One region of the Ureibacillus suwonensis genome, then DNA from elsewhere that is predicted to be linked to it. Evidence: riboswitches for the same ligand, from Rfam matches in the RefSeq annotation. Region 1 holds a riboswitch; each other region holds the start of a gene.
What was found. A riboswitch is a leader RNA that binds a small molecule or an ion and turns the genes downstream of it on or off. The one in region 1 is predicted to bind cobalamin.
Positions count from the first base shown of each region.

Region 1 (3,112 bases):
CCAAAGACAGGAACAAAAAAGGTACTGATATGGGATAACCCAAAATAAATAGCAATGACTCCTCCTAAAGAGCCTCCTGATGAGATGCCAATGATGCCCGGTTCTGCCATCGGATTGCGGAATAAGCTTTGCATGACCACCCCACACACAGCTAAACTGGCACCAACAATGCTTGCTACAATGACACGTGGCAAGCGAATATAAAGCAAAATCTGTTCAAAGGTAGAGTCCGTTTCAAAATAGAAAAAAGGAAGTTTAGCCAAAAAAACTTGAACGGTTTCAAAAAGGGGAATCGTCACGCCACCGAAACTCGTGGCGATGACGATACTGAATAGAAATAATATAAAACTGGCGATAAAAAAGACGGGCATTTTCAGTTGCTTCATCTTTTGTTACTCCTTAGATAAAATCGCAGCCATTTCTTCTGCTCCTTCGATTACATAGTGGGAGGCAGTGGTTACATTGGCGCTGTCTAGCACATAAATCTTATTGTTTTTAATAGCTGGCACGTCTTTTAGTGCAGGGTCTTTTTTCCATTCTGTTACGAAAGCCGGCTCCCCATTGTTTGTAGTAGACCCCCAGGCAGTTGTAAAAATCACATCTGGTTTTAATTGAACCAATACCTCTTTTGAAATTTCCGGGTAGTCAGGGTAGGATTCGCCTACAATCCCTGCTTCCGATACAACATTAATTCCGCCGGCTAATTTAATCATTTCACCGATTGTGGTATTGTCTGTCACACTGGAGGAGTATTCCGTGTAATAAAGAACGCGGGGTTTATTTTCTTTTTTGTCCGCTTTTTCTTTTAATGCATCGATTCGTTTTTGAATATCCGCGATTAAGTTATTCGCTTTTTCTTGTTCTCCGACAATTTTCCCCAGCGTTTCAACGGTTTTTAAAATACCTTCAAAGGAAGTGTCATCGATGACTTGGAATGTTGTAATTCCGGCATTTTCTAATTGATTCAATACATCTGGATTAACGTAAGAAGGAATAATCACCAAATCTGGCTTTAATGCTAAAATTTGCTCGGCTGTTACGGTTTCAAATTTCGTTTCAATTGAATCGGTTTTGCCTGCAACATTGGAAATCGCTGGATCACTAGAAATCGCTGTGACGCCTACAAGATTTTCAGAAGGTACTAAATCCACCAGCAATTCATCGACAGCTAAAGCAGTCGAAACAATACGTTTCGGTTTTTCCGAAATGGTAATTTCCTTACCACGGCCATCTGTCACCGTCAGCGGATAAGCCGATTGTTTAGCTTGTTCGGATGGTTGATTTGTCGAATTTTCATCATCATTGTTGGCAGTATCGGTATTACAAGCTGTTAAAAATAATAAAAGCAATATGGGTAGTAGCAATTTGGTGAATTGATTCATCACAAATCTCCTTTTCTATAAAATTTTTTATATGTTTAGTGTGGCCACACATTAAACCAAAATAAAAAGCCTGTATCCCAAGTGGGAATACAGGCGTGAAAGCGTTAAAAAGCACAAAAAAGCATGACTTGCTTGCACCCGTTCTTTTCCCACCCGAAAAGACGTTTGCAAAGTGTTTAAGCAGGCTTCCTGACTCGGACTTCCTCTTACTCCTAACCCTTCCCGAATGTAACATTCAGTGGTTATTGTTAGTTTCATCCATCCTCACAGTAGCGGGGGCTGTACTAGATTTTCACTAGTTTTCCTTTTAACTCTTCAAAGAAGAGCACTTAAACACCCTCGATATGAAATTAACTATAATCTAGCATAAATCATTTAATAAATGCAATAGTATAACAAAACTTTACATGATTGCACCACATCGGATATACTAATCAGCAGTTTTTCTTTTTGGGAGGGAAGATATCTATGGCAAAAGACTGGCGTTATATTAGTTATCCGTTTATGCGGGAGAAAAGTTGCTTGGTAGATTATGAAATTATGACAGACAGCTTAACGACAAAAATAGGAGATTGCATAAGTGTAAGCAAAAATGAACATAAGTTTGAAGAAATCACTCAAATTTTAAGAAAAATCCAACCGCTAGCTTATCATGCAAATGGATCTGTAAGAGGGCGTTTAGCGATTACAGAAGAAGATTTAATGTGGCTGGAATCTGTATATGATGATTTTGTCGAACGAGCAGGCGAGACAAATAAGCAATTCGTTTTGCCACAAGGTTCTGAGTTGGCGACTCGATTGCATATTTGTCGAAGTGAAGCGAAAAAGAGCTATCGTGCTTTACACAAAGTAAGCGAAGAGAGAGAAGTGCCGGAAATTTTGTTTCAGTTTTTAGGACTTTTAGCGAATGTATTTTTTGTAATGGCAATTGAAGCGAATAAATTAACTAAAACCGAAGAAATCCCTTTTATCAGCAAATCTTATGGAAAAACTAAATAAATAGTTTATAGATAGCCCAAATTTATATATATTGCAAGTTAGTTAAGAGAATACTAGATGAAAACGATTTGTAAATATTTTAGATTTACTTTTTAAGATTGTAAGCATGAATTTTATATGATAACATACACTATATATTGTGTAGTTTAAAATTTAATAACACAAAATGTTGAGTATAAAGTTATGGTGGTAATTTTTAATACCTTAATAGGGAATCCAGTGAGAATCTGGAGCTGCCCCCGCAACTGTAAGTGTGGACGAATTAGCAAACCACTGTATCGATTTACTGAAAGGTGACGATACGGGAAGGGCTATAGTAGGAGGATACACGAGCCAGGAGACCTGCCATACTTTGTAGTTTCTATTCTTCGGGGTGTGAGAAGGAGAAACGATAGGAAAAGATATATTTTACATATGTTTTATTTCTGTCGTATTCTTCCTTTTTCCGTCTATTCCCCGAGAATGACGGATTTTTTATTTTTAGGGAGGAATTAAGGTGACAAGAAATCAAAGTATTGAACAGGAAACACTTTCTGAATTCATCGATCGTATTTTTAATGATTTCAAGTTGGCATCAGACCAATACAAAGAGAAGATTCGAAAAGCAGGAGTAACCAATCCATTCGATGAGAGAGATGCAGATATTTTAATTAAGTATGCTCTTGAAAATATTGATGAAGCAAATACAGAATGGACCTATATTGCAGCAAGAATTTTTTTACAAAATCTTT
Region 1 is NZ_JBHSNQ010000030.1:14,094-17,205, reverse strand. Features, by position in the region: gene ACFPOH_RS02310 (FecCD family ABC transporter permease) at 1-386, opposite strand, end outside; gene ACFPOH_RS02305 (ABC transporter substrate-binding protein) at 393-1,382, opposite strand; cobalamin riboswitch at 1,545-1,730, opposite strand; gene ACFPOH_RS02300 (hypothetical protein) at 1,851-2,381, shown strand; cobalamin riboswitch at 2,548-2,745, shown strand; gene ACFPOH_RS02295 (ribonucleoside-diphosphate reductase subunit alpha) at 2,923-3,112, shown strand, end outside.

Region 2 (3,112 bases), on a different contig from region 1:
TTGTGCTGGTGGGGCAGTATATTCTCCAGCGATTACAGACTTTATTTTAATGGTGGATAAAACATCCCAAATGTTCATTACAGGACCAAAAGTAATTGAAGCGGTAACAGGAGAAAAAATTTCGTCAGAAGATTTAGGCGGTTCAAAAGTGCATAACTCCATCAGCGGTAACGCTCATTTCCGTGCACCATCCGAAGAAGAAGCAATCCAACAAATCAGAAGATTGTTAAGCTACTTACCGCAAAGCTATAAAGAAAAAGCACCTCGCTTGCCACGTCCGGAAGGCGATGATTGGCGTCCTGAATTAATTGACGTTGTGCCAATCGAACCAACTCGTCCATATGATGTGCGTAAAGTGGTGGAACAAGTGGTGGATGAAGGTTCCTTCATGGAAGTGCATTCAGAATTTGCGAAAAACATCGTTGTTGGATTTGCACGCATTGGAGGTTATTCAGTAGGGCTTGTATGTAACCAGCCTAAAGCTTTAGCTGGAGGACTTGATATCGATTCATCCGACAAAGCGTCCAGATTCATTCGCACTTGCGATGCATTCAATATTCCAATCATTACATTTGAAGACGTGTCAGGATTCTTCCCAGGCGTTAAACAAGAACATGGCGGTATCATCCGTCACGGTGCAAAAATCTTGTATGCTTATTCTGAAGCAACAGTGCCAAAAATTACGGTCATTTTACGTAAAGCATACGGCGGTGCATACGTGGCATTGAACTCTAAATCCATCGGTGCCGACCTTGTATTTGCTTGGCCAAATGCAGAAATCGCTGTAATGGGTGCTGCTGGTGCGGCAAATATCATTTTTGCAAACGAAATTGCCAATTCCCCAGATCCAGAAAAAACACGCCAAGAAAAAATTGAAGAATATAAAGAAAAATTCGCAAATCCTTACGTTGCTGCTTCACTTGGAATGGTGGATGACGTCATCGATCCAAGAGAAACGCGCATTAAGTTAATTCAAGGATTAGAAATGCTTGAAAATAAAGAAGAATCAAGACCTAAGAAAAAACACGGAAATATTCCGCTATAATCCAATGAATACGAACATTTGTAGTACAGGCCAATCCCGGTTTGTACTACTTTTTTCTAAAAATTTTAAATAGGCTATCTATTTTGATACAAAAGAAAGCAAAAATCTTAATTTTGTAATGGCTGAAAGAAAAAATGAGTTGTCAAATTTTTAATTCTATTTAGAAAGATATAGAAATTTTTGAATCTATATGCTACAATACTATTAAATTTCAACAATTGAATATTCCATACGGTGCTAATGAAAATTAGCTTAATAGGGAAACTAGTGAAAATCTAGTGCGGTCCCGCCACTGTGAAGAGGAGCTCAAAATCAAATGCCACTGTGAAAATGGGAAGGCGATTTTGGAGCGATGAATCTAAGCCAGGAGACCTGCCGTATGGAGTGGATGGTAGTGTCCTACGAGGATAGGTACACGAATAGGCATCATACTAGCATTATGCGTATCGTTATGCCTTATTGTGGGACACTGCTAATTTAGCAGTGTTTTTTTATTATTCATATATTTTTTTAGGAGGGTTTTTATGAACATTTCGTTTAAAAAGCCAATTTATTTTTTAGCATTATTGTTGTTGGTTCCTAAGCCTGCCTTTGCTATGCACATCATGGAAGGTTTTTTGCCGGCAGAATGGGCTGTCTTTTGGTGGCTCGTAACATTACCTTTTCTAATAATAGGGTTAAAGAATATAAGCAATCTTATAAAGGTTCATTCTGAGACAAAATTATTGCTGGGTTTATCCGGAGCATTCGCATTCGTTTTATCCGCTTTAAAAATTCCTTCCGTTACAGGGAGTTGTTCTCATCCTACCGGGGTGGGTTTAGGAACGATTTTATTTGGACCTTTTGTAATGAGTGTTCTAGGTAGTATTGTTTTGCTGTTTCAATCATTGCTATTGGCGCATGGGGGGTTAACGACGCTTGGTGCCAATGCATTTTCTATGGCTGTTGCCGGTCCTTTTATTGCATATGGAGTATTTAAGGGGGCGCAAAAGATCGGTCTAACGTTTACATTTGCAGTCTTTTTGGCTGCCTCATTAGCTGATTTAGGCACTTACGTTATTACATCTATTCAACTTGCACTTGCTTTTCCCTCTGAAGTGGGTGGTATATTTGCTTCATTTGTCAAATTCGCTAGCGTCTTTGCAATTACTCAAATTCCTTTAGCGATTGTAGAAGGGTTGCTTTCAGTCATGGTGATGAATTTCTTGGTGAAATATAACGTAAATGAATTAAAGTTGCTTCAAGTGTTAAACAAAACTCAGGAGGCGAAATAGATGTTAAAAAATAACGCATTTATCTTATTTATTACGATAGCTTTGATTTGCATTCCGCTGATTTTCAATGGAAATGCAGAATACGGCGGTGCAGACGGGGAAGCGGAAGAATTGATCACAGAGCTGAACGAATCCTATAAACCTTGGTTTTCTAGTATATGGGAACCTCCTAGTGGTGAAATCGAAAGTTTATTATTCGTCTTGCAAGGAGCTGCCGGTGCTGGGTTTATCGGTTATTTTATAGGATATATGAGAGGCCGGAATAGGGGCGGAAATGCTGAGATACCGAAATGAGAATGCTGGAATTTTACGCTTATCATTCACCATTAAGAAACATACATCCGATTGAAAAAATCGTATTTGCATTGATTCCTTTAATACTTAATATCCTGTTTCAAAATATATACACGTCTTTATTCATATTTTTCATCATGGTTGTGATTACCATAATTTTTGGCAAAATTCCTGTTCGTATATATTGGAAGTTATTGTTAATTCCTGTCGCTTTTTTATTATCAAGTATACTGGTTATTTTACTCAGCTTTACCGAAAGCCCTTTAGAAGGAGCAATTTTTCAATCCATCATTGGTCCCGTTGTTATTTCAATCATGAAGGAAAGTATTGAAAAGGCCTTGACTTTATTTTCTGTTTCCTTATCGAGTATCAGTTGCTTGTACTTCTTAATCTTAACGACAACCATTCAGGATGTTCTGTTTGGTTTACAGTGCTTGAAAGTTCCGCAGGTTTTGTTGGATTTAATCGCATTAATCTATCGATTTATATTTTTATTTCT
Region 2 is NZ_JBHSNQ010000009.1:75,616-78,727, forward strand. Features, by position in the region: gene ACFPOH_RS00645 (acyl-CoA carboxylase subunit beta) at 1-1,045, shown strand, start outside; cobalamin riboswitch at 1,261-1,439, shown strand; gene ACFPOH_RS00650 (energy-coupling factor ABC transporter permease) at 1,570-2,319, shown strand; gene ACFPOH_RS00655 (energy-coupling factor ABC transporter substrate-binding protein) at 2,320-2,613, shown strand; gene cbiQ (cobalt ECF transporter T component CbiQ) at 2,610-3,112, shown strand, end outside.
Region 2: another riboswitch for cobalamin. It lies ahead of ACFPOH_RS00650 (energy-coupling factor ABC transporter permease); the one in region 1 lies ahead of ACFPOH_RS02305 (ABC transporter substrate-binding protein).

Region 3 (3,112 bases), on a different contig from region 1:
TTAAAGGATGACGCTTATTGACGTTGTCATCGAAAATTTCAAATGGATAACCGGATTCGAATTGGCTTTTCTTAATTTCTGTATATAATTTTCGTGCATTGATCCATTTCAACTTTCGGATATTCGGGTTATTGAGCAGTTCCCCATACATTTCCGTCATGCTGATTTCGGACATTCTTTTTCCGTATTCCCGATAAATGTCATAAGGGCTGAAAAGGGCCATCTCTTCATCCTTTTTCATCAGCTCAAAGAAAATATCAGGTACAATGACGCCCGTTGATAAAGTTTGCAACCGGATTTTTTCATCGGCATTCGGCTTTTTGGAAGAAATAAATTCTTCAATATCCCCGTGGAAGATATTCAAATAGGCAACGCCCGAGCCATTCCGTTGGCCCAATTGATTGGAGTAGGCAAAAGCGTTTTCCAACAGTTTGGCAACGGGCATGACCCCGCTTGCCCGATTGGCGATTCCTTTGATTGGATCCCCCAAAGGCCTCAAATCCGTCAAATTGACCCCCACTCCTCCGCCAAGTCTTGAGAGTTCCAGACAATATCCAATGTTTTCGGCAATGCTGTTCATCGAATCATCCATCGACAATTTGAAACAGCTAACCAATTCACCCCGCGCTTTTTTCCCGCTGTTCAGGGCAGTTGGCGTCGCCGGTTGAAAAGCTTCCATGATGGCACGGATCGCCTTTTCCGCCATTTGTTCATTTCCATCCGCCAGATAAAGGGCAATAATGCTCATACGATCTTCATAAGTTTCTAAAATTTCCTTTCCATCCCGGCTTTTCATTGCGTAGCTGTCATAAAATTTTTTAGCGCTCATAAACGTTTGGAAACGGAACCGGTAGGCATAGGCGATTTCAAATATTTGCCGGATAAAGTCCATGGAATACTTTTTCAAGAAAGCTTCCTCATAATAACCTTCTTCTATTAAATAACGAACCTTTTCTTCTATGCCCGAAAACTGGCGCATGCGGGGATGAATATACTCGAAGAAAAATTGACGGGTGGCCTGCCGATCTTTCTCCAAGTCGATGCGGCCCGTTTGCCGATAGTGATTCAACACTTCATTATTGAGCATTAAATATGTTTTCATCTGAAAATCCCCCCTTGTATCGTTCTTTTATAAAACTCCATAATGGCGTGATAATTTTTTTGAAATCCCCTTAATTCAATCTTTTCAACAATCGGGATGCCATAAGTTTCACTGATCACATCTGCAGAACGGCAAAAATAAGAATGACCAAAATTGGAATTCCCGCTTGCCACCACTCCTTTGCAAAGGTGGGCATTATTTTTTAAAAACCCTTCTACAATTGGTGGCACTTCCCCAATTCCATCGGTATAAGTGCACAACAAAAAGGGTTCGTCCAATATCAGCCCTTCTTGAATTTCAATGTTCGGCAATCCTAATTGATGAACGATAAACCGCACATTTCCGGTTCTTGAGGCATAAGCGATCATACCTTCATCATGCCGATGATTTTTTTGGCTTCTTCCATGTCATCCATCAGCTCACCGTCAATTTCCATAACCGGGACAGTAAAGAATCCGGCTTTCAATAATCTTTCTTTCGCTTCTTCATTGGAATCAACGTTTATTTCCTCATATTGTCTTTCGAAACCCAGTTTCTTTAACTCAAATTTCATCAACATGCACTTTGGACAAACTTTTTTGGAATATAACTTCATATCCTTTCTCCTTTCCATCAATTCAATGACAAAAAAATAAGCCATACCCTTTTTCGGGTAAGGCTTTGAAATGGAAACAATCAGGCGCTAAGAAATGGACCTTTTGCTTCCATTTCTTAGCCCCCGAAGAAATGAGCAATTTCCGTTTATCAGGCAGGTCTCCTGGCTCATGCATCATCCTACAAGTTCCCTTCCCATGCCATTGGCACAGTGGATTTGAACTTTTCGTCAGCAATTACAGTTGCGGGGACAGCATCAGATTTTCACTGATTTCCCTTTTAATCTACTATATATAGTAGAACCTGATAAACAAATATACTATATATTGTGTTGTCGTGTAACATTGTAACATGCAGATTTGTTAAATACAAGTGGAATTGGAAAAACTTAATGTTTAAGCATGATTTCCAATCGTCTTAATGCTTTTTCCTGCTGAATGTACAACTTTTGGGCCTCTTCCAAAGAAATGAGTTGAAAGCGTATTTTCGAAAAGGGTTGAAGTTGGGCGAGTTTCGGCAAATCAACGGAAACCACTTGAGCCAATTTAGGATAACCGCCCGTCGTCTGACAATCCGCCATTAAGATAATGGGCTGCCCGCTTGGAGGCACTTGGACGGTTCCAAAGGTGACTGCCTCTGATAATAATTGGATAGGTTCTTTCGTAATTAGTGGACTATCCCCCATTAAACGGTAACCCATGCGATCCGCATCTTTCGAAATCGTAAAGATGCAATTGATGAAGGCATTCCTGCTTTTTTCCGCAAATCGATCATATTCCGTCCCTTTTACCACCCGAATTTCCGCATCCCGACTCTTAATCAACCAATCTCCCGGAAGAATCCCCCACTTTCCTTTTTGCACTGGCTTCGATTCCGGAATTGGAAGTTCGTCTCCTTTTTGCAAAGGGCGGCCTTTAAATCCTCCTATCCCGGCACGGATATAAGTGCTGTAACTATTTAATACTTTCTTGACTTGAATTCCACCTTTGATGTGCAAATAGCCCCTTGCTCCATCTTTGCAGGAGCCCAGCTTTAAAATGCTGCCCTTTTCGGCAAAAACCGGCTTCCACATCCGGCATGGTTTCTCATTCAAGAGCGGATGAAAATTGGCCCCTGTCAAACAAAACACCGCATCACAATTAAATTTCACCGTCGGACCGATTAAAGTGAATTCCAGTGCCGCAGAAGGCGCTTGCTGTAACAGCATTTCCCCCATGCGATAAGAGAGGGTATCCATTGCCCCTCCAACAATGACGCCATACTGCTGAAAACCCCTTCTTCCTGAATCTTGGATCGTCGTTAAAAGACCCGGTTTCAGTATTGTCATCGTCATGACCTTTCACCTTCTAATTCCATAAACTCTTTTTCAGTAATGGGGACAAAACGGATCCGGTCTCCTGCCCGCAATAACGTTGG
Region 3 is NZ_JBHSNQ010000037.1:34,222-37,333, reverse strand. Features, by position in the region: gene nrdE (class 1b ribonucleoside-diphosphate reductase subunit alpha) at 1-1,102, opposite strand, end outside; gene nrdI (class Ib ribonucleoside-diphosphate reductase assembly flavoprotein NrdI) at 1,099-1,470, opposite strand; gene ACFPOH_RS03230 (glutaredoxin family protein) at 1,467-1,697, opposite strand; cobalamin riboswitch at 1,833-2,018, opposite strand; gene ACFPOH_RS03225 (5-oxoprolinase subunit C family protein) at 2,085-3,029, opposite strand; gene pxpB (5-oxoprolinase subunit PxpB) at 3,026-3,112, opposite strand, start outside.
Region 3: another riboswitch for cobalamin. It lies ahead of ACFPOH_RS03230 (glutaredoxin family protein); the one in region 1 lies ahead of ACFPOH_RS02305 (ABC transporter substrate-binding protein).